One region of the Limosilactobacillus fermentum genome, then DNA from elsewhere that is predicted to be linked to it. Evidence: riboswitches for the same ligand, from Rfam matches in the RefSeq annotation. Region 1 holds a riboswitch; each other region holds the start of a gene.

Evidence for each region. Region 1 has a riboswitch for thiamine pyrophosphate ahead of thiM (hydroxyethylthiazole kinase). Riboswitches for the same ligand answer to the same signal wherever they lie in the genome.
Region 2: another riboswitch for thiamine pyrophosphate. It lies ahead of FG166_RS09680 (ECF transporter S component); the one in region 1 lies ahead of thiM (hydroxyethylthiazole kinase).
Region 3: another riboswitch for thiamine pyrophosphate. It lies ahead of FG166_RS09110 (ECF transporter S component); the one in region 1 lies ahead of thiM (hydroxyethylthiazole kinase).

What each region holds. Positions count from the first base shown of each region.
Region 1 covers NZ_CP040910.1:862,211-869,633, reverse strand. Annotated here, with positions in the region: gene FG166_RS04335 (membrane protein) at 1-1,328, opposite strand, end outside; TPP riboswitch at 1,502-1,602, shown strand; gene thiM (hydroxyethylthiazole kinase) at 1,783-2,547, shown strand; gene thiD (bifunctional hydroxymethylpyrimidine kinase/phosphomethylpyrimidine kinase) at 2,570-3,367, shown strand; gene thiE (thiamine phosphate synthase) at 3,532-4,173, shown strand; gene thiD (bifunctional hydroxymethylpyrimidine kinase/phosphomethylpyrimidine kinase) at 4,235-5,047, opposite strand; gene psiE (phosphate-starvation-inducible protein PsiE) at 5,062-5,493, opposite strand; gene FG166_RS04305 (CPBP family glutamic-type intramembrane protease) at 5,594-5,923, opposite strand; gene msrA (peptide-methionine (S)-S-oxide reductase MsrA) at 6,117-6,638, opposite strand; gene FG166_RS04295 (MetQ/NlpA family ABC transporter substrate-binding protein) at 6,651-7,423, opposite strand, start outside.
Region 2 covers NZ_CP040910.1:1,612,183-1,619,605, forward strand. Annotated here, with positions in the region: gene adhP (alcohol dehydrogenase AdhP) at 1-650, opposite strand, end outside; gene FG166_RS08155 (B3/B4 domain-containing protein) at 937-1,653, shown strand; gene FG166_RS08160 (2'-5' RNA ligase family protein) at 1,715-2,380, opposite strand; partial or broken gene FG166_RS09705 (DapH/DapD/GlmU-related protein) at 2,413-2,733, opposite strand; gene FG166_RS08170 (RNA-guided endonuclease TnpB family protein) at 2,848-4,011, opposite strand; gene tnpA (IS200/IS605 family transposase) at 4,008-4,445, opposite strand; gene FG166_RS08180 (MerR family transcriptional regulator) at 4,536-4,961, shown strand; gene thiW (energy coupling factor transporter S component ThiW) at 4,958-5,461, opposite strand; gene FG166_RS09675 (ABC transporter permease) at 5,480-5,737, opposite strand; gene FG166_RS09680 (ECF transporter S component) at 5,743-5,958, opposite strand; TPP riboswitch at 6,022-6,114, opposite strand; gene FG166_RS08195 (undecaprenyl-diphosphate phosphatase) at 6,305-7,135, shown strand; partial or broken gene FG166_RS08205 (SDR family oxidoreductase) at 7,194-7,423, opposite strand, start outside.
Region 3 covers NZ_CP040910.1:1,810,216-1,817,638, reverse strand. Annotated here, with positions in the region: gene FG166_RS09135 (lipoate--protein ligase) at 1-114, shown strand, start outside; gene FG166_RS09130 (cation:proton antiporter) at 972-2,933, opposite strand; gene FG166_RS09125 (magnetosome magnetite crystal formation protein family) at 3,037-3,396, opposite strand; gene FG166_RS09120 (energy-coupling factor transporter transmembrane component T family protein) at 3,441-4,094, opposite strand; gene FG166_RS09115 (ATP-binding cassette domain-containing protein) at 4,084-5,466, opposite strand; gene FG166_RS09110 (ECF transporter S component) at 5,470-6,048, opposite strand; TPP riboswitch at 6,119-6,208, opposite strand; gene FG166_RS09105 (nucleoside hydrolase) at 6,576-7,423, opposite strand, start outside.

The sequences.
Region 1 (7,423 bases):
AGGATCACCAGCAGGGCAACTTGTCCGTTGGCCGAGGCCAGGGTCATCTTGGTCGCCAAGAGCCGCTTAATCACGAAGCCAAACAACAGGCAGGTCGCCAGTTGGTAGGAAATTGCCACGAGCCCGGTGAAGACCGGGGCGGCCTTGAGGTAGCTCCGCGGTGCCTCTTGCATCCCGCCGTTATACCAGTGGAAGATGTTGCCGGCGTTGGTTAGCACCATCAGCTTGGCTAGCCAGAGCTTGATTAAACCGACGTTTTGCTTGGCCAGACGCTGTTTAATCACCTGGAGGTTGTGGGCGTTGCGGGCCGCCTTGGTCTTGAGCTTAACGTTGGCCACGGCGTCCTTGGTGTTGTAGACCCCGTTGCTCTTCTCGTTAAGCCCCATCGCCACCCACTGGGTCAGCGGGAACTCGTAGTCGGTCTGGCGGGTGAAGTGGACCGCCTTGTCCAGGGTGCTGGAGAGCGGAAAGGACAGGGCGACGCCGAGCGTAATTAAGAGCATTGGCACTAGTAGTTGGCTTTGTTTAAAGCGGTGGCGCCCCCATAAAATCAGGGCTGTCAACAGCATCGCCGGGATAATCACGATCATGTTGGCCTTGGTTAACTGACCCAGCATGGCCAGGAGCACCAAGAGGGCCCCACTAAGGCTCTTTTGCCACCAATTACGGCGCCGCCACAAGACCAGCGTCCGCAACAAATACAAGAGGACGAACATCACCGGCAGGTCGGTGTAAAAGACCTGCAGGTAGTAGGTGTAGGCAAAGGGGGTCAGGACCCCGAAGGCTAAGATGCCCAAGACGAGGTGCTTTTTCTTGCTGACCCGCCAGGCGGTGTCGATGCCGAGCAGGACCATCCCGTCCAGCATCAGCATCGACAAGAGGTGGACGCCGCGGTTGACGCCCATCCCCATTTCCATCGTCAGCTTGAGCCAGCGCGACAGGAGGTAGGCGATCGGCACATTTTGCGGGTAGCGCCAGAAGTAGGTAATCTTCCAGCTGGTGTGGCCGACCGCCATCCGGGTCGCCTGGTCGAGGACCCGGAGCGGGTCGTGGTAAACCGTCACTGGCAACCACTTTAAGACCGCCATCTGCAAGAGCACCATTACCGCCATGCCGACCCCAACGAGCAGGGTGACTTGGCGGTTGGTCACCCGGTCAATTACGGGGGCTAGCTTAGGCAGGCCCCACCAGCCCAGTAGGGTTAGCGGCACCAAGATTAGGGAGGTGACCCAGTTTTGCGAGAAGGTAAAGTTAGACACCAGGCCCCCCACCAGGCAGGCAACCAGGATCCAGGCCAGCCCGCGGCTCACTCGCCGGGCCCCGGTCACCGGTCCCACCCCGGTTTCGTCATCAATCGCTTGTGCATTTTATCAACTCCACTTTCAATTTTCAGCAATATTATAAGGGTGCAGCGCATGCTTTGACCATAAATAATTATAGCTTAGTTCAAAGTTAAGAATGCACTATGTTTTCTGACTGATCCCCGCTATAATGGAGGGGTAATAGTTGCTAGGGGTGTCGGACCACCGACTGAGACGCCAATTGGCGGACCCTTTGAACCTGGGAGTTTGGACTCGCGGAGGGAAGCAACGGTCGGCGAAATGGGCCACCGGGATTCCCCCCGGTGGCCTTTTCTTTTGTCGCTAACGTGCTCACCAACCGCAGGCCTAGTGTCTAAGTACGGGCAAAGAACACCGCCAAGGCGCTAACCATTTTCCCTAGCTTAGTCATACGGCCTGCTAAATTGGTTGGTGACCACTCACTTAAATTAAGGAGAAAAGCATGCAAAACGCAATCGCAACCATCAAGGGAACCAACCCGATCGTCTTGACCGTCGCCAATAACGTTACCCCCGCCGACGTCGCCAACGGTCTCAACGCCCTGGGCGCCTCGCCGATGATGTCGCAAACGCCGGAGGAAGCCGACGACATGGTCAACATCGCCCAAGCCGCCGCCATCAACCTGGGAACGCTCAACCCCCACCAGCGCGGCGAAATGGAGGCGGTAATGGAAGCGGCCAAGAAGTACCACAAGCCGACCGTCTTGGACCCGGTCGCTTGCGGCGCCACCATGTACCGGCTCCGGGTGGTCACCGAACTGCTCCACCAGTACCACTTCACCGTCATCCGCGGCAACGCCGGTGAAATCGCCACCTTAGCCGGGGTCGAATGGCAAAGCCACGGGATTGACGCCGGCGAGGGCAACGCCGACCTCGAGAAGGTGGCCCGGCTGGCGGCCAAAAAGCTCGGCTCGGTGATCGTCTTATCCGGCGAAGTCGACATCGTCACTGACGGCACCCGCCTGGCCCGCTTGCCGTACGGTTCCCCGGCCTTTAAGACCCACGTTGGGACCGGCGACATGCTTTCGAGTTTGATCGGCGCCTTCTTGGCCACTAACGACGACGCCTTTGACGCGGCCGTTGACGCCGTGACCACCTTCACCCTCTGCGGCCAAGCCGTCGAAGACCAGCGACCGGGCAACTGGTACCCGGGACTGTTAAACAACCTCGACGCCGTCACCGATCAGCAGCTCGCCTCTTGGCAATAAGCATTTGGAAAGGAAGCTTAAAATGACTAACGAATTTCCCCAGGCCCTGACGATCGCCGGCTCCGATTCCGGGGGTGGCGCCGGCATGCAAGCCGACCTAAAGACGATTCAGATGCGCCACGTCTTCGCGACGACGGTGGTGGTGGCGGTGACCGCCCAAAATACCCTCGGTGTCCAGGACGCCCTCGCTTTGCCGACTGAAATAATCGACGCCCAGTTCGCCTCTTTGGCTGACGACTTCAAGATTCGGGCGGCTAAAACGGGCATGCTGGCCGACGTACCCACCGTTCAGGCGGTCGTGCGCAACTTAAAGCAGTACGACTTTGGCCCCCTGACCGTCGACCCGGTCATGATAGCTAAGGGCGGCGCCAAGCTATTGGCCGACGAGGCGATTACCACCGTCAAAGAGGAACTCTTGCCGCTGGCGACCTTGGTCACCCCCAACCTGCCAGAAGCCGAGGCCCTAACCGGGTTAAAGGCGGAGCGCCCCGCTGATATGGTTAAAATCGGCCAGGCCCTGCAAAAGCTGGGTCCCAAAAACGTCCTGGTCAAGGGTGGCCACCTTGGCGGCGACCAAGCGGCCAGCGACTTCGTCTTGATGGAGGACGGCACCAGCTTTTGGATGACCTCACCACGGATCGACACCGTTCAAACTCACGGGACCGGCGACACGATTTCGGCCTGCATCACGGCCGAACTAGCCAAGGGCGTCGGGTTAGAACAGGCGATCCGGACCGCTAAAGGTTACGTAGAAGCGACGATTCGCGACACGATCCAGGTTGGCCACGGCCACGGCCCACTGAATCACTGGGCATTATAGAGAGTGGCAAATAACCTAACCAGCAGGCCGTATGACTAAGCTAGACCGGAGGTTGGTGCGCTTACGCACCGTTCTGCGGTCGTACTTAGGCACTAGGGCTGCGGTTATTTGCCACGTTTTCTGTCTAACATTTGAAAACTAGCCAATAGCTAGGGAGAAAAGCCATGTTATTTAAAAATGAAATGCTGCGCTGCTACCTGATCGGCGGCAGCCAAGACACCCACCACGACCCGGATGAGTTTTTGACCAAGGTCGAAGCAGCGATGCAAGCCGGGATCACCGCCTTTCAGTACCGCGAAAAAGGGACCAGCACCCTTTCAAAGGCGGAAACCCTGGCGCTGGGTCAGCAAGTCCGGGAGCTGGCGACCAAGTACGGCGTACCGCTCTTTGTCGACGACGACCTAGAGCTGGCGGCCGCCATCAAGGCAGACGGCATCCACGTCGGCCAAAAGGACCAGCGGATCGAAGAGGTCTTAGCTGCGGTCGGTGACCAGCTAATGGTCGGCTACTCCTGCAACACGGCGGCCCAAGTCGCCCACGCCAACCAGCTGAACGTCGATTACATCGGCACCGGCCCGGTCTTCCCGACGATTTCTAAGGACGACGCCGGCAGCGCCCTGGGTGTGGACGGTCTCGCCGACTTCGTTGAACAATCCACCCACCCGGTCGTCGCGATCGGCGGCATTAGCCTGGACAACGCCGGCACCACTTTGACCAGTGGCTGCGCCGGGTTGTCGATGATCTCGATGGTACTGGGGGCAGATGACGTCGCCGGCACCGTGAAGAAGATTTTGGAACTGTATTAAACAGCAAAAGGCTCCCGGCCGTTCTGGTGAACGACTGGGAGCCTTTATTCATTAGCTTTGGTTAGTTGGCCGCTTCTTGACCGGCCCAGTGGTTGATCGGGCCAAACTGGTGGCCGACCTCAATTTCGTTGGCGATCGCCTCGTGGACGACCTTCTTGGCCAGGCGCACCCCGGCTTCAACCGAGTGTCCCTTGGCCAGTTCGGCGGCGATAATCGCCGAGAAGGTGTCGCCGGTCCCGTTGACCCGGTCGGTGGGTACGTACTCTTCTTCCAGCCAGAAGGTCTTGCCGTCCGCTAGTGACACGAAGTCACGGACCGGGGTCGTTTGCCCCTCGATGTGTTGGCCCTTAATGACGACGTTCTTGGCGCCCAGGGCGTGGAGCTTGGCGGCCGCTTCTTGGACCTGATCGTCATCCTTTAATTCCAACTCGGTCAGCTTTTGGGCCTCGTAGAAGTTGGGCGTGATGACGGTGGCCAGCGGGATAATCCGCTCGCGGAAGAGCTCGTAGGCCGATTGTTCCAGGAGCATCACCCCGTGCTTGGTAATGATGACCGGGTCGACCACCAGCGGGCCGAACTTAGCTTCGTCATAAGAATCGGCGACGGCGTTGATCACGTCATCGTTGGCTAACATCCCGGTCTTGGCCGCCTTGATGGCAAAGTCGTCGGCGAGGACCTTAAACTGTTCCTTAATGAAGCTGGTCGGCATGATTTGTTGCTGGGTGATCCCGTAGGAATTCCCCGACACGGCGGCGGTCAGCAGCCCTTGGCCGTAAACCCCGTCGATAAAGAATGCGTGCAGGTCGGCCGGCATCCCGGCACTGCCGTCGGAATCGTGCCCGGCGATGGTTAAAGCTTGAACGTATTGTGTCATATTAAGCCTCCGGATCAAATTCTCTTCTCAAAATTTTCGTCTGGATCGTGGACAAAGCGGCGGTAAATCGCCAGTCCCACCGTCAGCAAGACAATCGCCACCACTTCGACCATCGTTTCGATGCCGTTGGAGTTGCTAGCGGCCAAGAGGTGCCGCAAGAGGGCGGTTAACCCCAGCCCCATCAGCATCGTAATTGAGATGTGGCCGTGGTTGCGCAGGGCTTCGATCACCATCACGATGAACTCGAAGATGATGAAAAAGGAGGTTACTTCGTTCAAGAAGTCGTAAAAGCCGGGGTCGGAAACCGGGGCGAGCGCCAACTTGACGACCGCCAACAATTCCATCCCCAGTTGGACGATCAACGCCAACCCCAGGAGCCCGACGGCCACTAACGCTACCAGTTCGAGCAAGTGGGCAATCTTTTGAAACCATTCTTGACTTGACACCTCAATCACCATTCCTTTCTAGTGGCTACATTATAACATTGAACCGGAACGAAAATGGATCATTTTCCGCTTTCTGTTCGTTTTTCTTCCGGGCGCTTTTTTATGAAAACGGTGTCTCACCCTTCTTTTTGAGCAATAACCGATCAGCAAACCACAGCCAGAGCAAACTGATCACAAACAGCGGCAAGAAGATCAGTAGCAAGGACCCCCAGTTAGTGGCCGCGGAGCCCCCGGTCGCAATCGTCGGCTGAAAGTCGATCAAGGAGTGAAGCAAGATCCCGACCCATAACCCGTTGGTCAGAATGCGAATGAAGGATAAGGCGAGCCCTAAGATAAGGGCGTAAAAGACTTGTTGCATGGTGGCGTCGACGCTTTGGAAGGTTAAGTTCGATAGGTGTAAGAGCCCCAAAAACAGCCCACCAGTCGTCATCCGAATAGCGGGCTACTTTCTACTTTCTAGATATTGAACTTACATACCACCCGTCGAGAAGGTTGGTCGCACTCACCCATAACGTACTCCCCAGCCGTAGGCCTAGTGGCTAAGTCTGGCCACAGAACACCGTCGAGGGCGCTAACCCGTGCCCTATCCTTACCCCACAGCCTGCTTTATGGTTGGGTCGCACTCACTTTTTCCAATTATCCTCAATAAACTGCTTACGCCCACCAGCCTTCTCTAGCTTCATCCGTTCCGGGTCCTTCTTGTAAAAGTCCTGGTGGTAATTCTCGGCCACGTAGAAGGGCTTTGCGTCTTCAATCGTGGTCACGATCGGGTCAGTGAAGCGGCCGCTGTTGGCTAGGGCATCCTTGGAGGCCTGGGCGATGGCGCGCTGTTCTTCATCCTTGACGAAGATCACCGGCCGGTAGTTATCGCCGCGGTCTTGGAACTGGCCAAAGGCGTCGGTCGGGTCGGTTTGTTGCCAGTAGATTTCCACCAGGTCCGCATAAGAAACCACGCTGGGGTCAAAGGTGATCCGGACCGCCTCGGTGTGCCCGGTTCCCCCGGCCTTAACCTGCTCGTAAGTGGGGTTAACCACGTGGCCGCCGGTGTAGCCCGATTCGACCTTTTTAATTCCCGGGTAGGTGTCGAAGGGTTGGACCATGCACCAAAAACACCCGCCGGCAAAAATTGCTGTTTCACTCGCCATGTTTCTTCCTCCTTAGTTCTTACCGAATTGTGGCCAGGCCGCGATTTGCGAACCCTTGTAAGTCTTATCGATGACCTTCTTAGTGGCCTCGGTTTGGTAGGCCGCCACGATCTTCTTGTAGGTGGCGTTATCCTTGTTCTTTTCCTGGGTCGCGATGATGTTAACGTACGGCTTGGTTGACTTGTTGACCGGTTCCAGGTAAATCGCATCCTTCTTCGGGGTTAGGTTAGCCGCTTCGGCGTAGTTCCCGTTGATGATCGAAGCGTCGACCGAATCCAAAGCCCGGGCCGCCGTGGCTGGGTCGACCTCTTTAAACTTAAAGTTATGCGGGTTGGAAGTGATGTCGTTTAACGACGGCTTGATGCCGCTGTCTTTTTTGACCTTGATTAAGCCCGCCGATTGCAAGAGGTTGAGCCCGCGCCCGAGGGTGGTTGGCTCGTTTGGAATCGCAATCGTCGCCCCGTCTGGTAAGTCCTTAATCGACTTGTAATTCTTGGAGTACAGGCCCAGCGGTGAGATCACGGTGTTCCCAATCGATACCAGGTGAGCGTTTTCCTTCTTGTTGTAGGACTCAAAGTAGTAGCGGGTCAGGCAGGAGTGCAGATCGATCTTGCCATCCTTTAGGGCGACGTCTGGTTGGACGTAGTCGTTAAAGATCACAAACTTAAGGGTGATTCCGTCTTTTTTCAACCGGCTGGCCACGTTCTTCCAAACCGGCAGTGAGTCGGTCCCCACCAGGCCAACCTTGACCGTCTTGTGACTAGTGCTGGCCAGGCGCTGGTGCA
Region 2 (7,423 bases), 750 kb from region 1:
TCATGACGGTTGATCAAGACTTCAGCACCGTTTTCCTTGGCAGCTTGAAGCTTGTCTTCGTTCCCGTCAACGGCAACCACGTGAGCACCAAAGACGTTGTGAGCAAATTGGATCCCCAAGTTCCCGAGACCACCGGCACCAACGATTGATACCCATTGGCCTGGCTTGATGCCAGCAACCTTGAGGGCCTTGTACATGGTAACCCCGGCACAAGTCAGCGAAGTAGCTTCGACTGGGTCCAGGCCTTCCGGAACCTTAACTGCGTAATCAGCAGGAACGATACATTGTTGTGCCATGGCCCCATCGGCGGTGTAACCGGCGTTGATGACTTCGCGACAGAAGGTTTCCCGACCAGTTAAGCAGTATTCACAGTGGCCACAGCCCTTGAAGAACCAAGCGATCGAAACCCGGTCGCCCACCTTCAGGGAGGTAACACCAGGAGCAACCTTGCTTACGCGGCCAACACCTTCGTGACCGATAATCGTGCCTGGCTTTTCTCCAAAGTCGCCGGCTGCGACGTGTAAGTCAGTGTGGCAAAGGCCACAGTATTCAACGTCAACGAGGGCTTCACCCGGCTTGAGGTCGCGAAGTTGGACATCTTTGACCGTAACAAATCCATCTACGGGATCATTAATAACAGCTGCCTTCATAAAGTCTATCTCCTTTGCTAATTCCGTATAACTTTTCATTTACGGCTCTCATTTTATCAAAAAAGATGTGACTTTTAAAGGTGAAATTTAGCACAGGATTGAAAATTAAGTTTTTATTCATAATAAATTAATAATGTAAATGCCCAGGCAAAAAGGATTTAATCAATGTAAGCGCTTTTAGACTTTATTTCACAAAGCGTCTAATAATACAAACTTGCAACCATGTCGTTGGACCGGCTACAATGGATAAATAAATGCATTCAAGCTTTTTAGGAGGTCTGTTTTTATGAAGAAAGTAATCATCGATCCGGGCTTTTGGGAGCTATTTCCAGAAGCACAAATTAACATCATGACGATCAAGGGGTTTGATAACCACGACACCCCCGAAACCCACCAGCAACGGGCCGATCTGTTAGCCCAAGCGGTCAAGGAATCCGCTAAGTTCACCGCCGCCGACCCGTTCCGTGACAACCCGGTCATCGCGCAGTGGCGGGATGCGTACTCCCAATTCAAGAAGCGTAAGGGTGCCCGCGCATCCATCGAAGCCCTGTTGAAGCGGGCGAACCAAGGCCACGTTTTTGAACCAACCATCCCTTTGGTTGACCTTTACAACAGCGTTTCCCTGAGCTACGGGGTTCCGGTTGGGATTGAAGACCTTGATAAGATCGAAGGCGATCTCCACTTGGGACTTGCTAAGGGTGGCGAAGGCTTCTTCCCGTTGGGGGCTGAAGAAGACGACCCGGCCCGCGAAGGCGAAGTTATCTACTACGACAACGGCGGGGCCGTTTGCCGCTCACTCAACTGGCGGGAAGCGGAACGGACCATGCTGACCGAGACCACGACTAACGGGGTAGCGGTAATGGAATCCGTTAACGCCGAACAAGCCGTCCGGGCAACCGAAGCAATGGCCGAACTGAGTAAACTGGTGGCCGACTTCTTTAAGGTTACCCCCAGCGAACAGTTCATTTTAACTAAGGATCACCCCGAAGTGACGGTGGATTAAAGCAAGTAGCTGGCAAATTAAAAACCGACCAGTTCGCGATTTTGCGAACTGGCCGGTTTTTTTATAGGCTTAGTTTTGCCAACACCCGTTTTCGGCTGTTGTACCAATCGTGAACCACTAGTTCCACCTGGTCGACCACCAGCGTCCCAAAGTTGAGGTTCGCTAAAGTTGCCAAGGTAGCGAGGTCCTGGTGCGGATCAATCAGGGGCGCTTGTTGGCGGGCGACGGTCACGTGAGCAGTCGTCTGCTGGTAGCGCTCCTTTAATTGAAGCTTGTGCACCCCTAAGTGGTGGCGGACCGCTTGGCGCAAGTCCGCTAGCCCCGGTTGGTAAAAGCCAGCCGCCATGACCGCGCTGCCGCTCGCAACCAGCCCCCGGAAGGCCACTTCAAAGGGGTGCCCCCCTTCCACCACTAACTTGACGGCGGAAACGTAGGCAGCCTCTTCTTCTGGAGTCAGGGCAAAGTCTGGCGTCGCCCGGATCAAATCAATCACGGTTACGTGCATGTCTTGAGCAGGATAGTAGTATTGCCCGGGCTCAACCTCACGCAACTTCCCCAGGGCGAAACTAATGTTACGGCTAACGTGAGCCGGCAGGGTAAAGATTAGGCTTAACCCCCGCCGGCGATCGGCTGCCCGGTCACTTAACCAGGGATCAATGTCGCCCCCCGCCAGCAATAGTTCCGTGCCCCGTTGATTAATTGCTTGGTACTTAGCAGTTAGGTCCATTTTAGGCACTCCTTTTTGGATCTATGATACCACTATTCTGGAAGCTCTTTGATCACCCGGGCCGGCACCCCGGCCACAATTGTGTTAGCGGGGACGTCTTTAGTTACCACCGCACCCGCGGCCACCACCACGTTATCACCAATCGTCACCCCCGGCAAGATCGTTGCTTTCCCGCCGATCCAAACGTCGTTGCCGATCGTCACCGGTAAGGCCGTGGCGTGATAATGGCGGCGCCCCTCTTTATCAAGGGGATGGTTAACCGTATAGATATCAACGTTGGGGCCAATCATCACGTGGTCGCCAATCGTCACCTTGGCAATGTCTAAGATCGTTAGGTTGTAGTTAGTCGTGAACTACTCGGCCATAAATGACCGAGCTTCTGGGAACACGAAGTAGTATTTAGGATGTTGCTTCTGTATTCAGAATACCTAACTTACAGAACTCCGTTCTTTTACCACGGCTAGTCCCTAGCCAACGGCTTTTAATCCTCTATGGAGTATATTAACTGCCGCATTAATATCTCGATCGTGATGAGTACCACATTTAGGACAAGTCCATTCTCTAATTTCAAGTGGTTTCTTCCCACTATGGTAACCACACGTGCTACAGATCTGACTGGTGTAATTAGGATTAACAGTAATTAACTGTTTACCGTACCAATCACACTTGTATTCCAGCATGGTTCTAAATTGGTACCAACTGGCATTCGCAATAGCTTTAGCTAAATGGTGATTCTTTTGTAGATTCTTGGCTTTCAAATCTTCAATGACAATCACATCGTATTTTTTAACTAAGGCTGTTGTTAGTTTGTGTAAGTAATCTTGACGTTGGTTCGCTATCCGTTGTTGGTAGCGAGCCTTTTGTTTTTGAGCCCGTTGCCAATTCTGATAATCATTGAGATCCATTTTTACGTCTTTATGATTATGGTTCCATTGGCGAACAGCTACGGTTGCTTGATATTTTCGGCGACTATACTTGCTTTGCCACTTTGTGGCTTGCTTTTCCAACCACTTAGCATTGAAAGTACCAAACTTTTCACCGTCAGAACTAATCGCTAAGTCAGCGATCCCAACATCCAGGCCAACGGTCTTGCCTGTTTTTGGCAATGCTTCTGGAGCAACAGTCTCGACCTGCAAAGATAAGTAGTAGCGACCAGTTGGACCATAGCTGACGGTATAACGCTTAATTTTGCCATTTACAGCTTGAGAGGTCTTACTAGTTCGAATGCTTCCTAACTTAGGTAGCTTCATTCTTCTCTTGGCAATCACTGTGCAGACCGACCGACCAGTATATGACTGTTTGGCGGCGTGCCTGCTTTTAAAGCGTGGATAGCCACCACGATGTTTAAACAGCATCTTAAAAGCTTGGACTAGATTATGGTTCACCACAAGGAAACTAGTCGCATCGCTGTCTTTAAGATAGGGATATTCTTGTTTCAACTGTTTAAGCAAGTAATTCATTCCATATTCATTTACAAAATGACTGCTAGGATTGTTTTGATAGCGTTGCTTAGCCATATCTAGCATGAGATTCCACACTCTACGGTCATTGCCGAACATTTGCCATAGTTGAGCTTGTTGTTGCTTGTTAGGGTACAAGCGTAGCTTGACCCCTTTAATTAATTTGGTCATTCTAATTTCACCTCCTTTTTGCGTTGATCATCAATATACTTGGCTACTGCTTGTTCATTAACGCTCCCAATGCTTTCAACATAATAACTTGGTGACCATAGGTGACGACCTTGCTTTTTCCAGTAGCTAGTTTGTAGTTCTGGACATTCTCGGAAGAGGTGCCGTGCAGAAATGCCTTTAAGCCAGCGCATGATGTTAGTTACAGACAGTTTTGGCGGAGCGCTCACTAGTAAGTGGATATGGTCATCTTTACCAATCTCCATATGAGCAATCGTAAATCCATATTTTGAAGCTATATCATATAATGATTGCTTCAAGACTTCTTCTACGTGTCCTTTCAACACTTTATTACGATATTTAGTTCCCCAAATTAAATGATAATTAAGATTGTAGACTGACGTTCTACCATATGTAATTCTTTTTGTATCTTTCATACCAATAATTATATTACATTACGGTTCGATCATGTGCCCTAAGGGCACAAAAAAAGGCAATTCATCACGTCCTTAAAAGAACGTGTTTCCTTGCCCGCTTTCAAAAACGGCCTCCTCCCCTTTGTCAAACGGGACCAGAATGGGCGCCGGGCCTTCATGGATAACGACTTTAACTTCTTGAAGGTCATTAACTGCCTCAAGAAGAGTGGTGTCCCGGTTAAAGACATCGCGGGCTTTATCAACTTATGTATGCAAGGGGATCAAACCCTTGCCGAACGCTACGATTACCTAGACCAAGAAGAAACGGTCATCGAAGCTAAGGTGGCCGAATTGCAAGAACAACTCGATTTCTTGCGCTTCAAAAAGTGGTACTACAAAACGTCTCTACAGGCCGGGACCGAAGCCGTCCACTTTATGGAGGGGACCAACGTCGTCCAACCAGACATTCACGAACAGTACCTAAAACTTAAGCAGCAAACCCCGCCGGACCAGTTCCGTCAGTTAATCGACCTTTAGCCCCGCTCTATTTCCCAGGAAATGACTGGCCATAGCGCCCGTACCAAGACGTAGGCCAGTGCGGCGCCAACGACCGCACTAGCCGAAAAGCTTGGGATAAATAACATTAAACCACCCTTACCGAATAAAAGCATTGCCAGCGGGACCGCCACTAGGGCGCCCACCAAGCCGGTTCCGACCACCTCCCCGAGGACGGCCAGGACCGGTTTTTTGAACTTCTGGTATAACCAACCGGCCAAGAAGGCGCCGATCATGCTACCCGGGAAAGCAAAGACCGTCCCGGTTCCCAGCAGGTTCCGTAGGATTGAAGTTGCCAAGGCTTGACCAAGTGCCCACCAGGGACCCAGGATGATCCCACTCAAGACGTTGACCAGGCTTTGGACCGGTGCGCACTTAGCGATCCCGATCGGAAAGGAAAAGAGACTCCCCCCGTAGGTAGCAATGGCGACAAACAGGGCGGTCAACACCAACTTTTTAATCTGCGTTTGCTTTGGCTCCATTAGTTGCTCCCCCTTTAGTTAGGCTGGTTGAATGGCGTGCGCCCTGACCAAGAGGCGGACAACGTAGTGGACTAAGACGGCCCCAAACAAAAGGTCGGAAACGAGCCGGGTGCAAAACAGGGCGAGAATCATCGGTAGAGCTAAGTGAATGTAACCCTGCTTAAAGATTTCGTAGGCAAAGGACACCACCGTGACCCAAAAGGCCGATGAAATCAGCGCCGGCCAGCCCCAGTTCTTGTAGCGCAGGGTTAAAAAGCCCAGTTCACTCCCGGCCACGGCGGCTAACACCTCCCAATCACGGCCGTCCCCGGGAGCCGGAGAATGGCAATTGCTAGTGGTCCGGCCATGATCCAAAGGCCAAATAAGACCTCGTTGGCAAAGGGACCGATCACGAGGTAAAGCGGGGCGTAAATGACGTCTGTTCCGACAAAGAGCGCCCCAAATATTAGGGCGATCAACATGATGAAGATAATGTCTTTGAGTGTGAGATGCTTCATGGTTTTCACTCCAAAAAAAGCCCTTCTGTCCGGGGGCAGAAGAGCTGGAATGGCGGGGAAATTCCGTTGATTCAACTATCTTCCTCCGCTAGTATTAACTAGATCAGGTTCAATGGGTATTTCTCAGCTAAATCAATAGCACCCCAGACAGATTCTGATATTTACGTTACCCTAAGTCAACCACACTTCCGCCCAAAAGAAAAGGGGCAGTTTGAATTACCGGGGACCAAAATTTACAAGAACTTTACCAAAGACTGACCATAGCTCCTCTTCCCCTTGCTATAATGGTAGCTGAATAAATTTGCGGAGCCCCTTTAAAGTAGTCGGGGCGCAAGGAGGATATGCTGTGCTTGAAATACTGAAAGCCGTGATCTTAGGAATCGTTGAAGGAATCACCGAATTTTTACCGATCAGTTCGACCGGTCACCTGGTCCTTGTCGATGAGTTTATTAAGCTCAACGAACCCAAGAAGTTTATCGACATGTTCAACGTCGTGATCCAACTTGGGGCCATCATGGCGGTGGTGGTCTTGTACTTCCACAAACTCAACCCCTGGTCACCGAAAAAGTCCCGCTTGGAACGGTCCCAAACCTGGACCCTGTGGAAAAAGGTGATCATCGCCGTGATTCCTTCGGTGATCATCGGCTTACCGCTCAACGACTGGATGGACGCCCACCTCATGAACTGGCTGGTGGTTTCGATCGCCCTGATCGTTTACGGGGTCTTGTTCATCGTAATCGAAAACCACAACCAAAACCTACGGCCCCGCTTTGACAGCCTCAACACCCTACCTTACAAGGTGGCCATTCTGATCGGGTGCTTCCAGATCCTCTCCTTGATCCCCGGAACGTCGCGGTCGGGAGCTACGATCCTAGGGGCGATCCTCATTGGGACTTCACGCTACGTGGCCGCCGAATTCTCCTTCTTCTTGGCGATCCCGACCATGTTCGGGGCCTCCCTGTTGAAGTTGTACAAGTTCTTCGCCCACGGCGGGACCCTGGCCGGCAACCAAGGCCTCATCTTGGCCGTTGGGGTGATCGTTTCCTTCGTGGTGGCCTACGCCTCGATCCGTTTCTTGTTAAATTACATCAAGACCAAGGACTTCAAGGCCTTTGGGTGGTACCGGATCATCCTCGGGGTGATCGTGATTGCCTACTTCGCCCTGTTAGCCCACTAATCCGTTAACTGCATCAAAAAGACCGGCTGTGATTACCAGCCGGTCTTTTTTGATGCAGTTAGTTAACCGTCCAACCCCCATCGGCCTTGACGATGTCGCCGTTGATAAAACTTGCTTCGTCTGAGGCCAAGAAGAGGGCTAAGTTGGCAATTTGTCCCGGTTGACCAATTGGGGTCTCACCAGTGGCCTGCAGGGCTTGCATCCCCAGTGGGTCCGGTGCTGTAATCGTGGTTTGGATGTTGGTAGCCACCCCACCTGGCGCAATGGCGTTGGCCCGCACCTTACCAA
Region 3 (7,423 bases), 940 kb from region 1:
GTTCGCTACGACCGGGAAGCCATCAACCAAAAGATTGACGAGGGCTTGGTGGCCCGGGTCTTTGGTAAGATCACCAAGGACGAAATTGTCGACCTGCTGGTCCGGCAGGAATGAGAGCACGACTGAAATCTCTGATTTCTTAGTCGTGCCTCCGCAAGCACCAATAGGACTCTAGCTAGGTTCGTGAAACGAACTGCTAGAGTCCATTGGTGTACTGCCGTGTTGCCTTTAAAAAAGAGTAGTTGGGTAGTAATCGCACCCTCGCAAGCGTCAGTAGGGTTCTAGGAAGTTCGCTAGTCGAACGAGTGGAAGCCACTGACGTACTGCGTATGTAGAATTCAGGAAAAATGGTGATAAGGTGGATCGTGCCTCCGCAAGCACCAATAGGACTCTAGCTAGGTTCGTGAAACGAACTGCTAGAGTCCATTGGTGTACTGCCGTGTTGCCTTTAAAAAAGAGTAGTTGGGTAATAATCGCACCCTCGCAAGCGTCAGTAGGGTTCTAGGAAGTTCGCTAGTCGAACGAGTGGAAGCCACTGACGTACTGCGTATGTAGAATTCAGGAAAAATGGTGATAAGGTGGATCGTACCTCCGCAAGCACCAATAGGACTCTAGCTAGGTTCGTGAAACGAACTGCTAGAGTCCATTGGTGTACTGCCGTGTTGCCTTTAAAAAAGAGTAGTTGGGTAGTAATCGCACCCTCGCAAGCGTCAGTAGTCCCTAATATTTCTCGGGAAATTACCCGGGAATCAAAAACGCCCGTCGTGGTTTTAACCACGGGGGCGTTTTTTCGTTAGGTGGGTTACCAAATGTTATAAGGGGAATGGCGGCTAACGGTTGGGTCGCACTTCCCATAACGTGCTCCCCAACCACAGGCCTAGTGGCTAAGTCCGGCCACAGAACACCGCTGGCGCGCTAACCTGTGACCTATACCTAGCCCACGGCCTGTTTGATAGGTTGGGTCGCACTTCCTAGTTAGTCGATTGAATGTACACCAACTGGTCGGTGGAGATGTGTTCGTTAAGGGCGTTGGCCAGTTCAACCGAAATCGTACCTTTGGCGGCCGCCTGCTGGATGTAGGAATGTTCAAATTGGAAGGCCGCCACGAAGAGGATGTCGATTTGCTCGCCGTCGAGGTGCTCGTGCTGGCGGAAGAAACGCTGGCGGTTGAAATAGGAGCGCCGGACCATCGTCACCTCGTGGGTGTTGGCGGGGGTCTGGATGTCATTCAGGTAGGCGATGACTTGGGGGTAGATCAGGTCAAAGACGCGGGCGACCTGTTGCTGGATCGGGGCGACCTCGCGCTTGAAGTAGGCGGTTTGGGCCGGGGTTATGTGCGAAACCCGGTGGCGGACCCGGTGCCACTTGATCCGGTAGTAAATCCCCCGACAGAAGTTGATCAGCCCGTCCCCGTGGCTAGCCAGTTCCCGTGAGATCAACCCGACGTACAGGCGGGCGATCTTGTCGGTCACCTTGCCTTCTTCACTGAGCTTGGTGATCGCGGCGAGTTCGACCTCGTGGGCCCGGTCATAAATCCTTTGGAAGCGGGCCTGGTTGGTCTTAAAGGTTAGGGTGCTTTGGCTGGATAACACGTTTAAGACCACCGCTTTTTCGGCCGCCCCGCCCGGTTCATTGGCGAGTTGGTCGATGGCGTAGTGGACGGTCTTGTTAAGTTGATATTGGAACTCGCTTTGCCGGTAACTCTTCTTTTTGGCCGGTAGGATGCGTGGAAAGGCGAGCGCCCCGACCGTGATGCTGATGATGATCACGAGGGCGGCGATCAAAATTATCGTGTTGCGGGCCGCTAGGGGTTGGCCGTTGATGGTGTGGGGGATTGAAAAGGCCATCGCTAAAGTGATCGTCCCGTGGATTCCGCCAAGGGAGAGTAGGAAACTGTCCTTTTGGCGCTGCTTTTTCTTAGAGTGGAGGTCAACGAACTTGAGTTGGCTCCAGAAGTAGCGTAGCGCCCCCATTACTAAGTAGAGGGCAATGGCGACCACGAAAATCTTGGCTAGGCGCGCTAGGGAAGTGTTACCGAGCACGCTGGGCAAGGTGACCCCCAAGAAGACGAAGACCAGCCCGTTTAAAATGTCAGCGACCATCGACCAGATCGTGGTGGAGGCAATTTGGACCTTAGCCGAGGTCAACCGCAAGCGGGTGTACAAGAGGGCGTGGACGATCCCAGCGGCCACCACGGCCAGGATCCCGGATAAGTGGAGTTCCTCGGCAAACCAGTAGGTGACGATTGGAGTCATCAGGTTGATCGGGATCACAATTCGCCCGATATCAACGTGGGTCCGCATCAAGGTTGTCCGCAATTGGATGGCTAGGAAACCGATCAGCGCCCCAAAGATGATCCCGCCTAAGAAGACGTAGAGGAAGGTGAAGATCCCCTGCCCTAAGGAAAAGTGCCCCGATGACAGGGTGGAGGTGGCCAGGCCGAACAAGACCAGGCCGGACGCATCGTTAAAAAGGGCTTCGTGCTCTAAGGTCCGGTTGACGTTTCTGGGCATCGCCACCGTTGCCGATAGTGACTTGACGGCGACCGCATCGGTGGGGGTGATGATTGCCCCCAACATGAAGGCTAGCGGTAAGGAGAAGGTCTCCGCCATCGCTAAGTGCAAGCCAGTCCCTACCACCAGTACCGAGAAGACAACTAAGGTGACCGCCATTGATAGCGTTTGTTTGAGGTTACGCGATAGTTCGCGTGGGGAGGTTCCCTGCCCGTCGTTAAAGAGTAGGGGGGCAATGATTAACAAGAGGAAGGTTTTGGGATCTAGTTCAAAGGTGTGGGATTGAACGGGAATCAGGGCCAAGACAATCCCGGCTAAAATTCGGTAGATGGCCAGTGGCAGCCGGGGCCACAAGAGGTGTAAGACGTTGGCGGCCACCACGGCAATTAGGAGCATTAAGATCCCAAAAATCGTCGACAAGAATTATCATCCTTTCTAAAAATGGGCGGAAACAACTCCCTTCTAAGCAAGGGTGCTAAGCAAGGGTGGGTGGCTTCCGCATTATTTGTAACAACGCAAAAAGTTAACGCCGACCTAAGAAGACGAGGACGGCCATGACAATGTTATAAGCAAAGAGGGCGGCACTACCGACGAGTAGGGCAACCACCCAGAGGATGTTTAACCAGGCGGCGCCCCCGGTGATGGTATGGTGGCTGGCGCTAATCCCGACTGCGTTTAAGATGGCGACGACCACTAGCAAGACTATGACGACTAAGAAGGGCGCCAGTTGAGTCCAAAAGGCGACCTTACCATGGTGGGCCAACGGCGGGTTATCTTGCCGGGCCACGATCCAAACGATCAGCGGAAATAAGACTGGCAAGAAAAGGACTGCCAGGTAGCTTAAGCCCCCCACGATTCGGTTTGTTAAGGTCTGCTCGTTCATCAAATCTCCTCCCCCAAAACTTTTCTTTTAGCATACCGAAAAGCCTAGGGAAAGGCAATTAAGAGCACCTGTAAAATTATAATTCCGCCGCCGAGGAGCGCCCAGTCGTACCAGTGAACGGCGATGGGGTGGGCGAAGGTGCGTTGTTTACCTTCGACAAAGCCGTGCGATTCGATCGCTTGGGCCAGCTGGTCGGACCAGTTAATCGCCACCAGGATCGCCTTGAAGTACAGGGTGGGTGACCACAGGTGGAGGGTGACGCCGCGCATTAAAGCGGCCGCCCGGATTTGGATGACTTCTTGCTTGATCTTAGGCAAGAGGTTGACCGCCGACAAGGTCCCGTAAGCAAACTTAGCCGGCAGGTGGGCGGTTTGTTCCAGGGACTGGGCCAATTTGAGCGGGGTGGTGGTAAAGGTCACCGTCGCCCCTAGCATTACGTAGAGGTAGATCCGGCTGACTAAGACGAAGCCAAAGTGCCAGTCGTGGCCGGGGCTATAGAAAACGATCGTCACAAAGAGGGCCAGGGCCGGTAAGAAGGGGCCAGCCAGCAGCCGCAGCCACTGGCGCCAGTGAAGGCGGTGGGCCAATAAGACGAAAATGGCAATCACTAAGAAGACCAGGTTGGCCGTTAAGCGGCTGGTAAAGGAGACCTCAAAGGAAATTAGGAGAACCAACAGCAGTTGCAGACTAGGATTCATGGTGCACCTCCCCTTGGTAAGTTAAGTGGTGGTCGGCTAAGTGGAGGCGGTAATCGATGTGGTTGGCCAGCCCGGCTAGCTGGTGGCTGATGATGATCAGCGTTTGCGGCCAAACTTGGCGGCTCGCGTCGATCAGCTCCCACACCACTTCAATCGACTTACTGTCGAGGCCGGCGAAGGGTTCGTCCAGGAGTAAGACCGGTTGACCCATCATTAGCATCAACAGCAGTTGGAGCTTTTTTTGCTGGCCGCCGGAAAGCGAGTAAACGACCCGTTCGTCCATCCCGGTCAGCCCCAGTTTTTTCAGGGTAGCTTGGACCCGTTCCGGGGTAAAGTAGGGGTTTTGCCCCTGTTGTTGGCTAAGCTCCAGTTCTTCTTTGACCGTCACGTTGAGGTACTGGTCAGAGGCGCGCTGAAAGACGAGGCCGACTTGGCGGGCGTACGGGGCCGCCTTGGCCTGTTTGATTTCTTGGCCCTGGTAGGTAACCGAACCTAGGTAGGGGCGTAGCTTGGTCAGGGCCCGAAAGAGGGTGGTTTTGCCGCTACCGGATTCCCCGGTTAGCAGGGTGACCCGGTCTTTAAAGAGGCCTAGCTGGTCGATGGTTAACAGTGTTGCACCGTTCGTAATTAGTTTTAAGTCGGCCAGGGAAAAGAGGGGCGTGGTCCCTTCAGTTGGCAAGTAAGCTGGGAGTGGTTTAGCTAGTTGCTCGGCTTGATCAAAGCGCTCCGTTGCCTCTTCGCCTTGTAATAAGCGACAGCGCCCCTTTTCAAAGGCGATCACGGTCGGCTGGTACTGGCGGTAGCCCTGTAAGTCGTGGTCGGCGATGATAACGGTCTTGCCCTGGTTTTTAAGCTCCACTAAGCGGGCCAACAATTGGGTCCGGTGGTCATGATCGAGGGAGGCGAAGGGTTCGTCCAGGAGGATCAACTGGCTATCCATGGCCACGGTGATCGCAAGGGCGACGAGCTGTTGTTCACCACCGGACAGGGTTACTAAGCGCCGGTCGGCTAGGTGGTCGGCCTGGCAAAACTTCAGCGCTTGTTCCACCTTGGCCGGGATCTGGTTGGCCGGAAGCGCCAGGTTTTCCAGGGCAAACTCAACCTCGTGGCGCGGGGTGTCGAGGGCAAACTGGAGGCTCGGGTCCTGAAACATCAAGGAAGCCGTGCCCGGTTCGACCCCACTTACCTCGCCGGTTAAGGTCCCTCCGTACCGGGGTAAGAGGCCGGCCATAATGCTCAAGAGGGTCGATTTTCCACTACCAGAAGGGCCGGAAAAGAGGTAGAGCTCCCCGGCCGGCAGGGTTAGGTTTAGGTCGACTAAAACCGGTTCCTCTTGGTAGGCAAAGTTTAGGTGCTGGATACGGTATTCCATGGGTTAGGCCTGGGCTTGCGGGATGACGTGGGCGCGTTCCAAGAGGTTAGTGATCAACTTGACCAAGACCCCGCAGAAAAGAAACATCGAGATGAAGCGAATCGCAAAGCAGGCTAAGAGGATCGGCAGGGCGAAGTGGCTGTAACCGTTACGGAACCAGTCCCAGGCAAAGGTTAGGATGGTGGTGGTGGCCGTCGTTGACAGGATCGTCAGCCAGTTGTACATCCGGTAGCCAACTAGGGTGAACCCGAGTTCAGAAGCAACCCCTTGGACCGCCCCGGAAATCAGGTTCGAAGCCCCCCATTGGCCGCCTAAAAACATTTCCCCGGCCGCCCCGAGAAATTCGCCCAAAAAGGCGGATCCCGGGCGCTTGAGCATGAAACCGGCTAATGGTCCGGCCATGCACCACAGGCCCATTGTAAAGTCGTTGCCGGCCGCCCCCAGGCCGATTGGCGTCAGGGCTAAGGTAACGGCGTTGTAAACAAAGTCGCCGGCAAAGTAGATCACCCCGAAGATGATCCCGATTAGGGCAAGTAAGATGACGTCGCGCAATCCGAAACGTGATTTATTTATGAGAAACATTCCTCCAAAAATTTTTACCATTCCTTGCCCAAAGAAAAAGCCACCCCGGGACATGGGGTGGCTGATTTTTGACGGTGATTACCTGTCGTTCCCTTCGTTGGTCCTAACCAAAGCAGGTTCAATGGGTATTTATCAGCCAATGGCACCCCAGACAAGATATGATTTAAGACCATCATACCTGTTTTTGGTAGTGGGGGCAAGAAAATTCTTACCGATCGCCTGCTTAGGACGGTTCGTGGCGCCACGCCTTGTTAAAAAACGGGAGTGCTCTGACTAGGTTGGAAAAAGGGCTACCCATATCTTGGGGATAAGTCCGTAATTATCCACAACCCCTTGGGGAAAAGTGGAAAAGCGGTGGAAAAGTTACCAAAAGACTAAGACCACGGAACGTGGCGTGACGAAAACGGGTAACATCGTAAGACAACGGAGAGTGGTGTGGAGGACAAAAGAAAAAGGAAGTGAGCATTATTTCGCTCACTTCCTGGCTTAGCCCATGGCCCGTCGAGAAGGTTGTTCCGCACTTCCTATTAGTGTTCCTTAAACAAGTTGGTCAACAGGTCCATGAAGGTGGCTAAGTAGCGCTCCTTGTCGACGTCGACGGCCACCTTGGTATTCGGGTTCGGGTCGTTTAAGCGGTCCTTATCCCCAATCGTACGGCCGTAGTTGTTTTCGTCGTAGATTACCTTCATGAACAGGGAAATCGTGGTCACAAAGGTTGGGTCTAAGGAGACCCCGACGGCCAGTGGGTCGTGCAGGGCGCAACCGTTCTTGTCGATGTCTAAGTTGTAGTAGGCATCGATGTAAAAGTCGGTGATGTCAGCAAAGGCAATCCCGGACTTGGTGCCCAGTTCGCGCCACTGTTGGGTTTCCTTCTTAGTTAAGAGGGTCCGCAAAGTGACGTCCAAGCCAACCATCGTCAGTGGTAGGTCGCTTCGTAAGACCACGTCGGCTGCCTTAGCATCTTGGTTGATGTTGGCTTCGGCCACGTCGGTCACGTTCCCTTCAACGGTCAGGGCCCCACCCATGAAGGTAACGTTGCCGATCAAGTGGGCAATCTCGGGGTCCTTTTCCAGGGCGGCGGCCAGGTTGGTCATCGGGCCGGTTGGAATGATGATCAGGTCTTGGCCGTATTGGTGGGCGGCTTCAATGTAGAAGTCGACCCCAGACATTTCTTCTAAGGCCCGCTTTGGTTCTGGCAGGTCAACGTCACCAATTCCGTTGTCACCGTGGATGTCCTTGGAAACTTGCATCACATCGAAATGATCGCTGGTGCTGGAGTGAGGTAAACCCTTGTAAACCGGAACATCGGTCTGACCGAGCAGTTCTAGCAACTTAAGGCTGTTTTTAGCGCAGACGTCGAGCAGGTTGTTTCCGT